2 regions of the Bacillus sp. 1NLA3E genome follow, and region 2 is predicted to be linked to the other one. Evidence: riboswitches for the same ligand, from Rfam matches in the RefSeq annotation. Region 2 holds a riboswitch; the other holds the start of a gene.
What was found. A riboswitch is a leader RNA that binds a small molecule or an ion and turns the genes downstream of it on or off. The one in region 2 is predicted to bind cyclic di-AMP.
Positions count from the first base shown of each region.

Region 1 (7,997 bases), 1.2 Mb from region 2:
ATTCCATTCTTTTTTGGCTCTGATAAACTAGAATGTTGATTTCCGCTCCAGACGCTTCGCTTTCCGGCGGGGCGGGCGGTGAGCCTTCTCGGCGCTTAAGCGCCTGCGGGGTCTCACCTGTCCCGCTGCTCCCGCAGGAGTCTTCGCGCCTTCCACTCCAATCAACATTGAGCTTTAACACAGCCTTATTTTTAAAAACTATTTTCTAAAATGATAGGGAACGGTTGATACAACGACATTTCTCTTATATAACAAGAAAGTTCGAATCAGGATACTAGATTGATTATGAAGAATGTTGTGCCAGCTCTTTTTTGGAATAAATTGTGGAATTAATACTGTCACCCAGTAATTAGACTCCCTTGCCTTATGCTCTACCGTATCAATGAACTTTGTCAATGGATGAATAATACTCCGATAATGAGAATGCAACGTCACTAACCTAACATCAGGTTGCCAATTTTTCCATTTTTGTTCAAACAACTTTTCATCTTCTCTGTCAAAGGAAACATATACTGCGATGACTTGGTCCGTTAAAGTTTTAGCATAATTAATCGAGTTCTCAACCACTTGGGTAATTCCAGCTACCGGAACAATAATGATATTTCCATTAATCGGAACGGCGGCTTCTCCTGCTTTAAGCCGCAATTGCTCACCAACTGAATCATAATGTTTAGATATCCGATGGAATCCATAAACAATAACCGGTAAAAAGATTAGCACTGACCAAACCTGACCGAATTTTGTGATAAAGAATATCATCATAACGGTGAAACTAATTAAGGCTCCAACCAAATTGATAATAAATTTATAAACCCACCCTTTTGGTTTTTCACGAAACCACTTTATAATCATTCCTGTTTGCGACAACGTAAAGGGAATAAAAACCCCCACTGCATAAAGTGGGATAAGCTGATCTGTTTGTCCTTTAAAAGCAATAATTAAAACAATTGAACCAATTGCTAACGTCAAGATTCCATTTGAATAACCTAAACGGTCTCCTCGGATTGTAAACATTCTCGGAATATATTTATCCTTAGCTAAATTATAGGCAAGTAAAGGGAAGGCTGAGTAACCAGTATTTGCTGCTAAAACAAGAATAAGCGCAGTTGAACCCTGGACAAAATAATACATTCCGTTTCTTCCAAATATTTGCGCAGCTATTTGAGATACGACCGTTTCTTTACCAGATGGTGAAATCCCATAGTAAAAGGCTAAATACGTAATTCCTGTGAATAAAACTGCAAGCAGAGATCCCATTAATATTAACGTTTTCGCAGCATTATTAGGTGCAGGATCTTTAAAGTTAGGAATAGCATTAGAAATGGCTTCTACACCAGTTAAGGCAGAACAACCTGAGGCAAAAGCTCTTAATAATAAAAATAAGGTAATCCCTGCAACAGGTGTCCCAATTTCCGGGTGTAGTTCCGGAGACACATCTCCAGTTACAATATGGTATATTCCCAAACCAATCATAAATACCATAGCAAACACAAACAGGTAAACTGGATAAGCTAAAACTGTGGCAGATTCCGTGACTCCTCTAAGATTTAAAATCGTAATTAAGATAACCAAAATAATTGCAATTAAAACCGTATGTTCGTGTAACCGAGGAAAAGCAGATGTAATCGCATCTGTTCCAGCTGAAACACTAACTGCAACGGTTAAGATGTAATCAACCAATAGAGACCCGCCCGCTACAAGCCCTGCGTTAACCCCAATATTTTCCTTAGAAACGACATATGCTCCTCCACCATGTGGATAGGAAAAAATTATTTGCCGGTACGATAATATAAGTGCAGTTAATAGGAATAATACGCCTACTGCAATAGGCAAGGAGTACCAAAATGCCAGTGTACTCACCGTGACCAACACGAGTAAGATTTGCTCTGTCCCATATGCAACCGAGGACAATGCATCAGAAGAAAGTATAGCTAAAGCTTTTAGCTTGTTAAGTTTTTGCTCACCAAGCTCGGCCGATTTTAATGGCCGACCGATTAAAAACCTTTTAACCGAAGTAAACATGTTTCCACCACCATCATCTTGTTGAAAGTTAGGTTACCCAAAAAGGTAATAAGTTATCTAAACAAAAAAAGTCCACAGAGCATGAAAAATACCCCTGTGGACATATTAACGATGTCGCATCAGTGTCATCTTCCTCTCCCATAACGCTTACGAGGTTAGCTGTCGGATTCGGACCATAGAATAGCCCTACCTCTTAATATGAAAAGCAAAAGCGTCTCCTTCAACCCATTGAGGGCTTGCCGCTACAGCTAGACATAAAAAAAGGATTCACCCCGAGTGAACAACTTTTTGCTCACAATCTGGTTTCCCCGTTCCTTTTGGATTAAGCGAATTAGAAATATGAAACTGTTGATTATCATACTACCCTATCCTGTAATTTGTAAAGCATGGATTTCCAAAACTTTCTTCTACTCTCCTAAAAATTTTTTTAAGCAAAAGAAAAAAGCTGCAAATAAATCACAGCTTAGATTTCTACTTTTGAGTTTAACGGTAAATCAAGTCTCAAAAGGTCTTCAAAGGTTTCTCTTTTTACCACAAGGGTTGCTTCACCATTTTCAACAAAAACTACTGGAGGACGCGGAATTCGATTGTAGTTATTTGCCATTGAATATCCGTAAGCACCCGTGCATGACACTGCTAATATTTCTTGATCTTCTGCTTTAGGCAAAGGAAGATCCCAGATAAGCATGTCACCTGATTCACAGCATTTCCCAGCAATTGACACAGTTTCTTCTATATTAGCTAATGGACGATTGGCCAATACGGCCTCATATTTTGCTTGATAAAGAGCTGGGCGAATATTATCACTCATTCCTCCATCAACAGCTAAATAATTTCTGACATTTGGGACTTCTTTACGCGAACCAACCTTATAAAGGGTCGTTCCTGCATCCCCTACTAAAGATCTTCCTGGTTCAATCCAAATCTCAGGCATGTTCATTTCTAATTGTTTTGCCTGTATCTTTACCTCAGCAATGATTTCCTCTACATAATGGTGCGGTTGCATCGGTTCATCTTCATTTGTATAACGAATTCCGAAACCGCCGCCCAAATTTAATACTTTTGAACTAAAATTAAACTTGTGTTTCCAATCAGCTAACTTTTCAAAAATTTTCTTTGCCGCTAACAAGAAACCTGTTGTTTCAAAAATTTGGGAACCGATATGACAATGAACCCCAAGCAAGTCCAGCCATTCCGATTTAATTGCGATGGTCACTGCCTTTTCAGCTTGGCCGTTTTGCAAATCGAATCCAAATTTTGAATCTTCCTGTCCAGTTAAAATATAATCATGTGTATGCGCTTCAATTCCAGGTGTTACTCGTAACAAAATTTTTGTTTTAATTTTCTTGTCCGCACAAATTTGGTTTAAAAGCTCCAATTCATAGAAATTATCAACCACAATACAGCCAATTTTCGCTTTAATCGCCATATCTAATTCTTCTCTACTTTTATTATTTCCATGAAAGTGGATTTTCTCTACTGGAAATTCAGCATGAAGTGCCGTATATAATTCTCCTCCTGACACGACATCAAGGGATAATCCTTCTTCATTAGCTAATTGAAGCATTGCAATAGTAGAAAAAGCTTTACTGGCATAAGCAACCTGCGCGGGTACCCCTAGTCGATCAAAGGTTTTTTTAAATCCTCGAGCTCGATCCCGAATTAAGGCCACATCATAAACATATAGTGGTGTCCCAAACTGTTCAGCTAAGTCGATTGTATCTAAACCACCAATTTCTAGGTGCCCCTTGTCATTTACTTTTGTTGTTCCATGAAAATACATTCTTTTCCCCTCCGTTAAAGCACTTCAAATATAATAAAATAGACAGTTTCTACGAGAGATACTGTCTATTTGTCTCTTTTATCCAAAGGCTGTGTTAAATTAGAATGTTGATTTCCGCAGGGCGGGCGCTGAGCCTCCTCGGCGTTATACGCCTGCGGGGTCTCACCTGTCCCGCTGCTCCCGCAGGAGTCGAGCACCTTCCGCTCCAATCAACATTGTGCTAAAAATCAACAATTTCCTTTAACACAACCTATCCAAAAATAAATTAATCCAACTTTATCATAACAACAGCACTCTGTAAATGGTTTTCTAGGAATTAGCAGGCTGTTTAAAACGGTTCTTAGGATGAACGATACTTGGCCGTTTTTTTGAGCCAGGAACGCTTGTCCGGATAATGATTTGAAGAAATGCCTGTGGATTAAAGGGAAGGAGTGGCCATAAATAGGGCGTATTTAATGACCGAATTCCAGCCAAGAACAAGAAATATAAGGTGTTACCGATAACAAACCCCGGAGCATGAAATAGGGCAACGGCAACCAATAATGCAAGTCTACCCATTTTGTTCGCAATACTTAATTCATAGCTTGGAGTAGTAAATGTCCCGACTGTCGCTAGCGATGCATATAATATTACTTCTGGAACAAACAGTCCGACATCAACGGCAATTTGCCCAATTAACACAGCTGCAATTAAGCCCATTGCGGTCGAAAGTGGGGTTGGGGTATGGATGGCGGCAAGTCGTAAAAATTCAAGCCCAATATCTGCAAGAAACAGTTGAATCACAATCGGAATATTTGTACTGTCATTTGGTCCAATAAAGGCTAACTTTTCCGGTAAGAGATGTGGTTCAAGAACCCATAAGAACCATAAGGGTAACAAGAACAAGGAGATGATTACCCCCAGAAATCGAACCCATCTTACAAAGGTCCCAACTGCTGGAGATTGTCTAAATTCCTCTGCATGCTGTAAATGATGAAAAAAAGTGGAGGGTGTAATAATTACACTTGGAGATGTATCCACAAAAATCAGGACATGCCCTTCTAACAAATGGGTTGCTCCCACATCAGCCCTCTCCGTGTATCGTACCAATGGATAAGGATTATATCCTTGCTTTAATAAAAACTCTTCAACAGCTTTCTCTGCCATCGTGAGGCCATCGATTTTAATCGCTTTAATTTCTTTTTTAATAACCTCAACCAGATCTTCATCAGCAATATCTTTAATATAGGCAATGGCAATATCCGTTTTAGATCTTTCCCCCACTTTTATGATTTCAAAACGCAATCTCTCATCCCGAATTCTTCTTCTCGTTAACGCCGTGTTCACAATGATGTTTTCAACATAACCATCCCGTGAACCACGAACTACCTTCTCCGTATCAGGTTCCTGTGGTTGCCTTCCTGGGTAGCTACGGACATCGATAGATAATGCTGTCTGCACACCCTCTACCACTACAACCATTAAACCACTCAATACTTGATCAACAACTTCATCCAATGTTTTAATCGGTGTGACCGACTGATGGACAAGATTGTTTTCGATATTATTAAAAAGATTGGTCGATAGTTTTTCATGCTCATTAATCCTAAGAAGCGTTTCCATAATTTCAATAATGAAACTTGTATCACATAACCCATTAACATAATAGAGGTGCACACTTCTCTTATTTATTTTAAGCTTACGGACTCCTAGGTCAAAGCTTACACCTAAACCGATCCGTTCCTTGAAATATTTTTCTATTTCATCGACTGACTCCGGAATCGGATGCCTTTCCTTTGTCGTGGTTGCCATAATATCCACTCCTTTCTAAGATAATCTCAACAGCCTTTTTGGTAATTGGAGAACCCTGTTCAAAATGATCATGTTGTGACATCTTACCGATATCTCCAATTCCTACTATGATAGGAACTTTTAACTGGTCAAGACAATAAACGGTATCACCGTTTATCCTGCCAAGTTCAAATTCAGGAACACCAAATTTATCTACTCCATACGGAGTTAATACTCCGTCCCGATCTATACAAACGTCCACTTTTGTCCATTCTTCTTGTCTTGTTTTAGAAGCTACAGCTATTATTCCTAACACTTCTATTTCATTATGCTCTGCGACATATTTCAAGGCGATTTCTCCTGCACCTTCACCTATAAAACCACTATCATCAAACATTACAAATACCGGATCATTTTTGGCTCTTTTGATGTGCTTCACAAGTTCTGGGCCAGTTAGGACTGACGGGTTCCCTTGTGACATAGAAATGCATCTACCACCAATTTCAGATGCTACTCCTTGCACTGACCGTTTGGCATACTCATCACCATCCGTAACTAAGATCACCCGTCGTCGTTCACTCATGTTTTGATCCCTCTTTCGTTTACGCCAGCATAAAGAGTGGTCAAGGTTATACGTTGCTAACCATACGCTTGCGTTTTTTTGTTTCAACTCACAAAATAAATCCAATGGAATAACGACCCAAATACTTTTCCTAAAACAATGGCCATTAAGAGAATTTTAATTCCTTCTTCTTCAATCCCGACTCGTTTTGCTAAAATTGGGAAAACATTCAAAACTTCAGTTAACGCAGCAGCCAACATCCCCACAAATACTCCACCTAACACACCAAGAGGAATAAGCAAAAGAACGGGTAGAAAAAAGGTTGGATCCCTTAAGCTGGAAAATGTTCCAGCAATGGCTCCAAAAACAATTCCCCATTCATACCAATGAATCATCTTCATGGTTTTAGACAGTTGAGTCAACCTTGGAATAATTCCTAAAACGGCTAAAAAGGCAACAAATCCTGCCCCAACAGAAAGTCCCCCAGCAAATCCGATAAAAACAACGATTAAAATACTAATGATCATCAATTTGTTTCATACTTTCTTTGTTTTCGTGCATCACGACATATTGATCGATATCTTGCTGGTAATTAAACATTTCCACTTCTAATGGACTTGGTTCTTCATTAAACCTTTTACGAAAAAAATGATTAAAAAAAAGTACCATCCCTAATCCTAAGCCAAACGAGTAGGGAATTTGGAATAAGAGCGGTTTTACTGCTACCCTTCCCGTAATTACGGTATACAAGCGCTGTTGGACCGCTTGCATGCTAACATCTTCATGGAAATTCATAATTGTTAAAGCCGCCCCGAAAAATAATAAAAACCAAATTAACAAAAAGAGCGGGACTGAGATTCTTTTCTTTTTAAAAATTACTTCTACAATAGTTTGTGAAGGTCCAACGATTTGCACCTCTACAGTTGGGAAAACCTTTGTAATATATTTGATGACGGTCATTGCATCGACAACAATCATGTTGCGATCTTCTTCTTTTACTTTGTGTACTTTTAGCTGTTGAAGCGCTTTATAAATATCATCATCTGCAATAATTTGTGCGATATCCTTTAAATAAACGGTTCCTTCTTGTCGAACTTGACTGCGATTACGCATGCGAATGTAGATTGTTTTTTCCATCCCATTCACTTCCCAAACACAATGATTTCTTATAGGTAGTATGAGTTTAATGTAATTTTTTCATCATGGCCAAAATATGGAGGAAATGGCATAAATAATAGCCATAATAGGAAAAAAAGACCGTACGGATTAGATATCCATACGGCCTTTCATTTGTTGAAGTATTTTTTTCTCCAATCTTGAAACTTGCACCTGGGAAATACCAAGTCTGGTCGCGACCTCTGACTGCGTCTGATCCTTGTAATATCTTAGGTAAACAATCAATCGTTCCCGATCCTCAAGCTCAAGAATAGCTTCTTTTAATGCAATTTTATCGAACCACTTCTCTTCCATTCCATCATCTATTTGATCTAATAGGGTGATTGGGTCCCCATCATTTTCAAATACAGTTTCATGAATAGAAGATGGTGTCCGGCTTGCTTCTTGAGCCATTACAATATCCTCTGGAGAAATCTCCAAGTACTCAGATAACTCACCTACAGTAGGAATTCTCCCGAAATTCTTTGAGAGTTCATCCTTAGCCTTGCGAATTTTATTTCCCAATTCTTTTAATGATCTACTTACCTTAACCGTTCCATCATCGCGGATAAAACGCTGGATTTCTCCAATAATCATCGGAACTGCATAGGTGGAAAATTTAACATCATATGATAAATCAAATTTATCAACTGACTTTAATAGTCCAATGCAACCAATTTGGAAAAGATCGTCTGGATCATAGCC
Region 1 is NC_021171.1:3,285,834-3,293,830, forward strand. Features, by position in the region: gene B1NLA3E_RS15700 (APC family permease) at 199-2,022, opposite strand; cyclic di-AMP (ydaO/yuaA leader) riboswitch at 2,151-2,361, opposite strand; gene lysA (diaminopimelate decarboxylase) at 2,486-3,805, opposite strand; gene B1NLA3E_RS15710 (spore germination protein) at 4,115-5,596, opposite strand; gene B1NLA3E_RS15715 (stage V sporulation protein AE) at 5,547-6,158, opposite strand; gene B1NLA3E_RS15720 (stage V sporulation protein AB) at 6,242-6,664, opposite strand; gene B1NLA3E_RS15725 (stage V sporulation protein AA) at 6,654-7,274, opposite strand; gene sigF (RNA polymerase sporulation sigma factor SigF) at 7,404-7,997, opposite strand, start outside.
Region 1: it holds a riboswitch for cyclic di-AMP, as region 2 does, so the genes downstream of both, B1NLA3E_RS15700 (APC family permease) here and B1NLA3E_RS10190 (hypothetical protein) in region 2, are expected to answer to the same signal.

Region 2 (7,997 bases):
CCACAAATCGCTCCCGCAATCTGCGCAAGACCCATCGGTATACCATAGGCATAATTGATTTGTCCTAAGAACATGAACATCAACAATGCTGCAATATTACTACCAAAGTTTAAAAACTTCGCATTCCCGGCAGCCTCTAAAAAATCAAAGCCAATCATTAAAAAAGTAAAAATTAAGAATGACCCTGTGCCGGGACCGATAAATCCATCATAGAACCCTATAACAAAGATAAGCATGATAAAAATAATAAGATGGCGGTTTGCTAATTTTTTATAGGTTGAAATACTGCCCCAATCTTTCTTGAATATGGTATAAATGGCCACAATTGCAAGCATAACAAGCATCAATGGCTTTAGCACTTCAGGATTCATCAAATGGACGGTCCAAGCACCCATCATCGAGCCAATAAAGACGAGTGGAAATAGCTTATAAACGGACGATAAATTGAGCTTACCTGAACGATAAAACATAATCGTACTGGTAAAGGAGCCGACTGACCCAGCTAATTTATTCGTAGCAACAGCTGATGCTGGCGTCAGACCCGTAAAAAGCAACGCTGGTAAGGTAATGAGCCCACCACCACCAACAACAGAATCAATAAATGCCGCTAAAAAGCCAAAAACAATCAAAATGATTAATAACGATGGATCTAAATCAAAGTGCATCTAATCAGCCTTTCTTTTTGTTAATACTGCAAATATATTTGTGATTACTTAAAAATTATTCTACTATCATATAATAATAGTTTACCAGAGTTAAATTAAAAAGGGCTTTACTCCAAAAGAAGTAAAGCCCATCCCTTATACATGTTTATTTGTAACGAGTGATTCAATGACAAATGCTTTTTCAAATCCCTCTTTTATGGCATTTGTAATGGAACCAGGATTTTCGGCATCACCTAAAACAAATACATTGTCAAAATGGTTTTGATAGGACTCTTCTAAAGGATTGTAGGCCTGTGTTCCCATGGAGAACACAACATGATCTACATCAATTACCCTCTGATTCCCTGATTTTCCATCCTCAACAATGATTGAATTCGGAAGAATTTTTGCTACTCTTTGATCTGTGATAATATCAATATTGGCCTTTTTTAGTCGATTCAATAACAGCTCTCTTGTAGGTGGTGTTACTTTGCTACCAGTCTCGGTAGGTACTTCAATCAAAGTCACTTCATTTCTCTGTTTGGCAAGCTGGCTAGTTACACTGTAACAAACCATTCCACTACCCACTACAACGATTTTTTTGTCTGAAAAATCCTTTCGATCCAATAAAACATCTTCATAATCACATACATTCTCAAGGTTAATACCCTCTAAATCCGGCAAAATTGGTTTTGCACCTGTCGCTAAGAAAACAGCATAAGGATTGATTGCCTTGATAGCCTCAATGGAAGCCTCTGTATTTAGGCGAACATCAATATTTAATCGGTCCATTTCATTGCTATGATATTGAATAATCCAATCCATTTTCTCCTTAGCGATTGGTTGTTTCACTAGGTTCAATTGTCCACCGAGTTTATCATCTTTTTCAAAAATCGTAACATCATACCCTTTTAATGTAAGAATTCTAGCCGCTTCCATTCCACCTGGGCCACCACCAACGACTGCCACATTGCGTTTTTCATCAATCGGTTTGATTTCCTTAAACTCTAGTTCTCGGCCTGCACTTATGTTGACTGAGCACTCAATATGGCCATTACCTAATGCCATTTTGACACAATTTAGGCAGGAAATACATTTCCTTATTTCTTTTTCTCGGCCCTCTAATGTTTTCTTAGCCCATTCAGGATCTGCAATTTGCCCACGCCCAATGGCAACAAAGTCGGCTTTCCCCTCTGCTAAAACGGATTCAGCAAACTCAGGTTCCCTAATTACCCCAACAGTAATCACAGGGATGTTAACTTCTTTTTTAATTTCCTCTGCAAGGTAAACTCTCCAGCCTTGTTCATATATTGAAGACTCTATGACTTTATCCATAGAATCATAGTTTCCGGCACTAATATGAAGTCCGTCTACACCAAGTTTTTCTAAATATCGAGAAATGTTCTTACTTAATTCTAAGTCAATTCCTCCATCAACAAACTCATCTGCACTTAATCGGACCGTAACCGGGTAATCCTCACCACATTTTTCCCTAATGCCAATGATAATTTCCTCTAAAAATCTGATTCTATTTTCAAAGCTTCCACCATATTCATCTGTTCGTAAGTTTGTATACGGGCTTAGGAACTGGTTAATTAAATAACCGTGAGCAGCGTGCACTTCTACACCGTCGACACCAGCGGACTTACATCTAACAGCAGCCCTTACAAATTTATTCACTAATTCCTTCACTTCTGCAGTCAGTAGTTCTCTTGGTTCTTCTCCAATCATTGCACAAGTAACTGGACTCGGGGCTACGATTTGGTTCCCACCATTCAGTAGCGAACTTGCTTGTCTTCCGCCATGATGAATCTAGGACCAGCCAGATTGGTTCCCATTGGAGGCATGACAATTCTGTTCTTCAAGGTTAAACTCCCAATTCTTCCTTTTTCAAATAAATGACGATAATTCATAGCCCGTCCTCCTCGAAAGTTTGTTCAATATTTCACAAATAAACATATAATAAATATTTCCAATATTAATTATAAACGAACAAGCCAGAAATTATTGTGAAATAAAAATGAAATTTATTCAGTCGTCTATTTACGAGGGAGATCGATTGTAGCTATGTCCCCCCCTTGGAAGAAAGTTATTTGGGTATTAGAATGGGTATTTTGCATTTATTTGTTTACTTCTATTATAGAAAAACACTTATTTATTGTTTTTCTTTATCTAAGCGTAATCAAAAAGTTTTTTTAATTAAGGAAGATTTTGTCTAAAAAATCGGGGAGATTTTCACTTCTTAAACAATTATCACAAATTAGTAAAACTGTTTTTTCTTTATCTTTTTCAATATCTTCTTCATTATACCCACAAACATTACAAACATTTTCCATTTTTCATCACTCCTTAATACATTTATATGCTTATTTTCGCCTATATCGACCCTTTTAACTCCTATTAACAATAAAAAAATATATAAAAAGCCCAATGAAATCATTGGACTTTTTATATATTAGGTTGAAGATTAATCTTTTAAATGAAATGGAACTGTCGAAACCACAACGTCTTTTCTCTTCAAAAGTAAAGTGCGAATACGAAATGCTGATTGATTGTGTAAAAGGCGATGCCACCACTTATGGGTAATAAATTCAGGTAATAGGACAGTTATTCTCTTTTGGTTACCGTAACGGTTCTCTGCTCGTTTAATAAAATCAATTAATGGCTTTATCAATGTACGGTACCGTGATACCACAACCACTAATCTAACACCTGGATTCCATATTTCCCATTTGGCCTCCATTTTTTTCGCATCCTCAGGTGAAAAAGCAACATAAAAAGCTACAACATCCGGGGTAAGAGATTTTGCATACGAAATGGTGGATACAACCACCTTATGGATACCAGCCACTGGTACAATTACAACCGTTTCCACATTTGGAACAGGCTCGCTTAAGTCAAATCTTAATTGATCAGCTACATTATCATAGTGTTTGCTAATTTTTGTGATTAACCATAATAATAAAGGTGTTATGATGATTACAATCCAAGCACCTTCTTCAAATTTAGTGATACTAAAAATGATTACAACAAAGAAAGTTACAACTCCACCTATTCCATTGATAATTGCTTTTCTTTGCCATCCTTGTGATTTATCTTTACACCATTTCAAGACAAGACCAATTTGTGCCAGAGTAAAAGATAAGAAAACACCAATAGCATAAAGTGGTATTAAAGCTTCAGTTCTGCCACGAAATACAATTAATAAAACACTTGCTAATATTCCCAGTGTGACTATTCCATAGTTAAAAGCTAAACGTTCTCCTCGATTACTAAACATTCGTGGCATATTTTTATCCTGAGCCATTATCGATGCTAAAATCGGAAATCCATTAAAGCTGGTATTTGCCGCTAATACCAATATCGACATAGTTGCAAGCTGAATAATATAATAAAACGCACCACGCCCAAACGCATCTTCTGCAACCAAAGATAATACCGATTTTGCTCCTGTCGGGTCTGGTTGAATATTATAGACTTGTGAAAGCATAGTTACTCCACCAAATATTACAGCCAACAATACCCCTAATGTTAGCATTGTTAGTTTCGCATTCTTTTGGGAAGGATTCCGAAAGTACGGTACAGCATTAGAGATTGCTTCAACTCCTGTAACCGCTGAACACCCCGAAGAAAATGCTTTTAGCAAAATGAACCAAGTTAAACTTGCTGGTAATTCTGTAGGAATAGAAGGATGGGAAGTTGCCTGACCTGTTCCCGTTAGCCAGTCGAAAAAACCTTTCCCTACTAAGATTAACATGCAAATAATAAACAAATAGGTAGGTAAAGCAAAAACATTACCAGATTCAGATGTTCCTCTAAGATTCATCCAAACCATAAACCAAATAAAAACAAGACCAATAGGGACTACATACGGCAAAGCAGAAGGGTAAGCTGAGGTAATTGCCAGTACCCCTGCTGATATAGAAACTGCTACTGTTAATGTATAGTCAATGAGTAATGAAACACCTGCTAAACGCCCCCAAATCATTCCCAAATTTTCTTTTGCGACCATATAGGCTCCTCCGCCTTGAGGATACGCATCGATAACTTGTCTATAACTGATAATAAGAATTGTAATTAATAAAATGATTGCAATAGCAATAGGTAATGAAAAAGAGAACGCAAATGCACCAACAGTTGCAAGTTCAAGTAGAATCATTTCTGTACCATATGCTACTGAAGAAAGAGCATCTGAAGATAAAATAGGTAATGCCTTCCAAATCGGCATTTTTTCTGCTTCTGCTTCTTCTGATTTTAATGGTCGCCCAAATAATATCCTTTTAAATGTCATTAATTCTTCCCCCTGAATATAGGTTCTTTTTTTATAAATAAAAAAAACCCCAATGAATTAAGTAGAGTATTCATCTGAAATGAGATGAACATTATGTTCTAAATTGATAAGATTAATGAACTTTTTTATATCATTTTCCGATTCACTAATACCAATATGCTCAATCCAAAGGGAATTATTTGTTTTTTGAATACATGTCATTGAACAAGGAAAGTGTTTGCATGATTTTATGATATACCACCCTGCTTTTTTCCCTTTCCAATTTTCTTGATAATTTGTATTATTAGGTAATTTAATTCGTTTTTCCCAAAGTCCTTTTTCCTGTTCCTCTCGAATGACTTGATAAACATCAGCAATTTGATCTACTTGATTTACAAGGTTTTTCCATTGACCACAATTAATATAGTTAATTAAATCGTTCTTATTATCACTAAACCAGTAACCGTTTATATATCTGAAACCATTTTGTATATTCCAGACAGCACCAAACATCCTATAACGCATTGTAAATATATCCAGTTGCTTATTCACTATCCCAAAATAAGTTTGAACAGCGTTATTTTTTAAAAAAACTTTTTCCTTTAAAGCCCTAAGAGATTGGTTCAATTTTTAATCCCCCCTATTCCTTACATAATCAGTATTTCCAGAAATTAAAAAAACATGAAAATCTGTATTCTTAAGTTAGAATAATCATTAAAATCTTTATTACTGCAGTAATGAAACCAACATTTCAAAATGTATCACTTATCATAGGCTTTTTTATATTCAAAGAGTTCATTTTTTAGCTTCCTTTTTCTCCCTTTTATTTTTTGCAAACAAAAAAAGACCTCAAAATCATGAGAAGGCTTTTCTTGTAAAAAGAGCACAAAAAAAGCACCTTTCATCAGGTGGTCTTTTGACCTCCTTCGCTTTAGCCGACGAAGTTAGCTGACGGGTAGGATGGCGAAAGAGTTTCACATCCCTTCTACAAATTTGTAGAATTAACCCCAAAAAAATGGTTCCTCCGTTCCCTTTCGGGATTAGACTGTATAAGATTATTTGCTATGAGGATGATATTACTCCCAAGGGTAATAAATGTAAAAGTCCAAAATAGCTCAAAAACAACTTAATTTGGCTATAATCACGGTAAAAAACGCTTTCATTTAAATAATGCTAATTAAATCTCATTATTTTGCTGTTTTTCTTAAATTTTTAATTTGTTTTAAAAATAAATCAGAAGATTTCTCTTTGACTTGAAATGAACAGAGTTAATAAAAGGCTAACATCCTATAATTAGTAAAACCATCTCATCCCCAAATGAATAATGGAGCAGTACAAAAGTTTTCGTGTATTTATTAAAATGCAGCTTACCAGCCATCAACTGCATTCTATCATGTCAAAACTTAATATACTTATTTTTCATTTTAAATTATCAGTAATTAATGATAATATCAGTAATACTCCCATCACAGACCCCGCCAAAATGGCTATTCTTAGACCTTTCTTATTAATTGATGAGGTTTTTTTGCTTCTTGAAAGGGGTGAACGAAAATATAGAATAGCACCTAAACCAATAATAACTGCCTCCAGAATTAAACTAGCAATGGGCCATTTCCAAAGACCAAATCCTAATAAAGGAAGATTTCCAAAATCCCCTGGAAAATGGGCATTTCCGGCCGGTGTAGGATTAAATCCAGAATCCAATGACTCAATACAGTCGCGGCGATTACAATCCCTCTCATCTTCCCCCACGTTCTCCACGCCAGCCACCCCGCAATCATTACAATAAGCAACGCTAATACTAAAGAGTGGGTGTAATTAGCATGAATGAGTATTACCTTTCCTTCTCCATTTCCTATTGGTTCTATCGTTTCCACTCCAGCCACAAACAAAGGGACAGTATGAATTAATGTTTGTGAACTGTACTAAATCGCAAATGTAACTGCCCTCCCTATCAGCATGCTAAGGAATGCCCGGAGATAGCCTTCAATCGTTGTCCGGATTCCCCGAACAGTAAACTTAGGTGCTCGCTGGCAATAAAAAATATATTAAGAATTAATTAGGCTGGTCTTATCCGTTCCGTATACTTTTTGCCATTGCTCTTTAAAGACTAAAACATCATCAAGAGTAGATGGGAATGCGATAAATTTCTCGATTAAATCTGGTCCAACCGTTACTGTATGTGCTCCAGAAAGACATACATCATGTACTTGTTGAACATTTTTAAAACTGGCGGCTAATATTTCAGTTGGTAACTGATAGGCCGAAAATAATTCTGCGATTTCCGTAACCACCTTAACACCGTTTTCAGTTAAATTATCTATTCGGTTCACATATGGTGATACATATTTTGCACCTGCCAGTGACGCGATCAGTGCTTGAAATGAAGTATATATCGTTGTTCCCAGTGTGGGAATATTGTCTTTTGCAAGTAATTTTATGGCTTTAATGCCTTCTTTGGTTACTGGAATCTTAACAACTACCTTGCCTAATAACTGGTGGTTAATAAATTTGGCCTCATCAACCATTTCTTCTGTGGTATCACCCACAACTTGGACAAATAATTCCTTTCCCCCGCCAATTACTTCTCTAATTTCTTTTAGTAGCCCTAAGTAAGGACGATTTTCTTTGGCAATAATAGACGGATTAGTTGTAACACCAGCAATAGGATAATAATCATTTAGGTAGGCAATTTGTTTTACATCTGCTGAATCAATATAAAGTCTCATCTGTTTTTTCCTCCCATTAATAGAAGCTTAACCATAAATAGATTAAGTCTTTTGTTTAGTATTCAACTATTAAAAGGGATATAAACGTAAAATATCTTCTCACTTACTATTTTTAGTTCCGAATCCAATCCAATATCGGGAATTTCTTTATCTTTACCTACCTTACCTCATCGCTAAGCCTTATCCTTCCTTTTATCACGGATAAGCGTGATTTAAAGATTCCTGTCATGCTCTCAACTGAGAGGGGGGAAGACCTAAGGTTAATCAACAAAATTGAAAAAAGCAATATACAGCACAGTTGAAGGGTAAGCTGAAGTAATTGCCAGTTCCCCTGCTGATATTGAAACTGCTACA
Region 2 is NC_021171.1:2,120,656-2,128,652, reverse strand. Features, by position in the region: gene B1NLA3E_RS10205 (TSUP family transporter) at 1-665, opposite strand, end outside; gene B1NLA3E_RS10200 (oxidoreductase) at 801-2,405, opposite strand; gene B1NLA3E_RS25615 (hypothetical protein) at 2,420-2,557, opposite strand; gene B1NLA3E_RS25270 (hypothetical protein) at 2,840-2,980, opposite strand; gene B1NLA3E_RS10195 (APC family permease) at 3,112-4,935, opposite strand; gene B1NLA3E_RS10190 (hypothetical protein) at 4,993-5,541, opposite strand; cyclic di-AMP (ydaO/yuaA leader) riboswitch at 5,833-5,971, opposite strand; gene B1NLA3E_RS25890 (hypothetical protein) at 6,543-6,695, opposite strand; gene B1NLA3E_RS10180 (transaldolase family protein) at 6,963-7,643, opposite strand.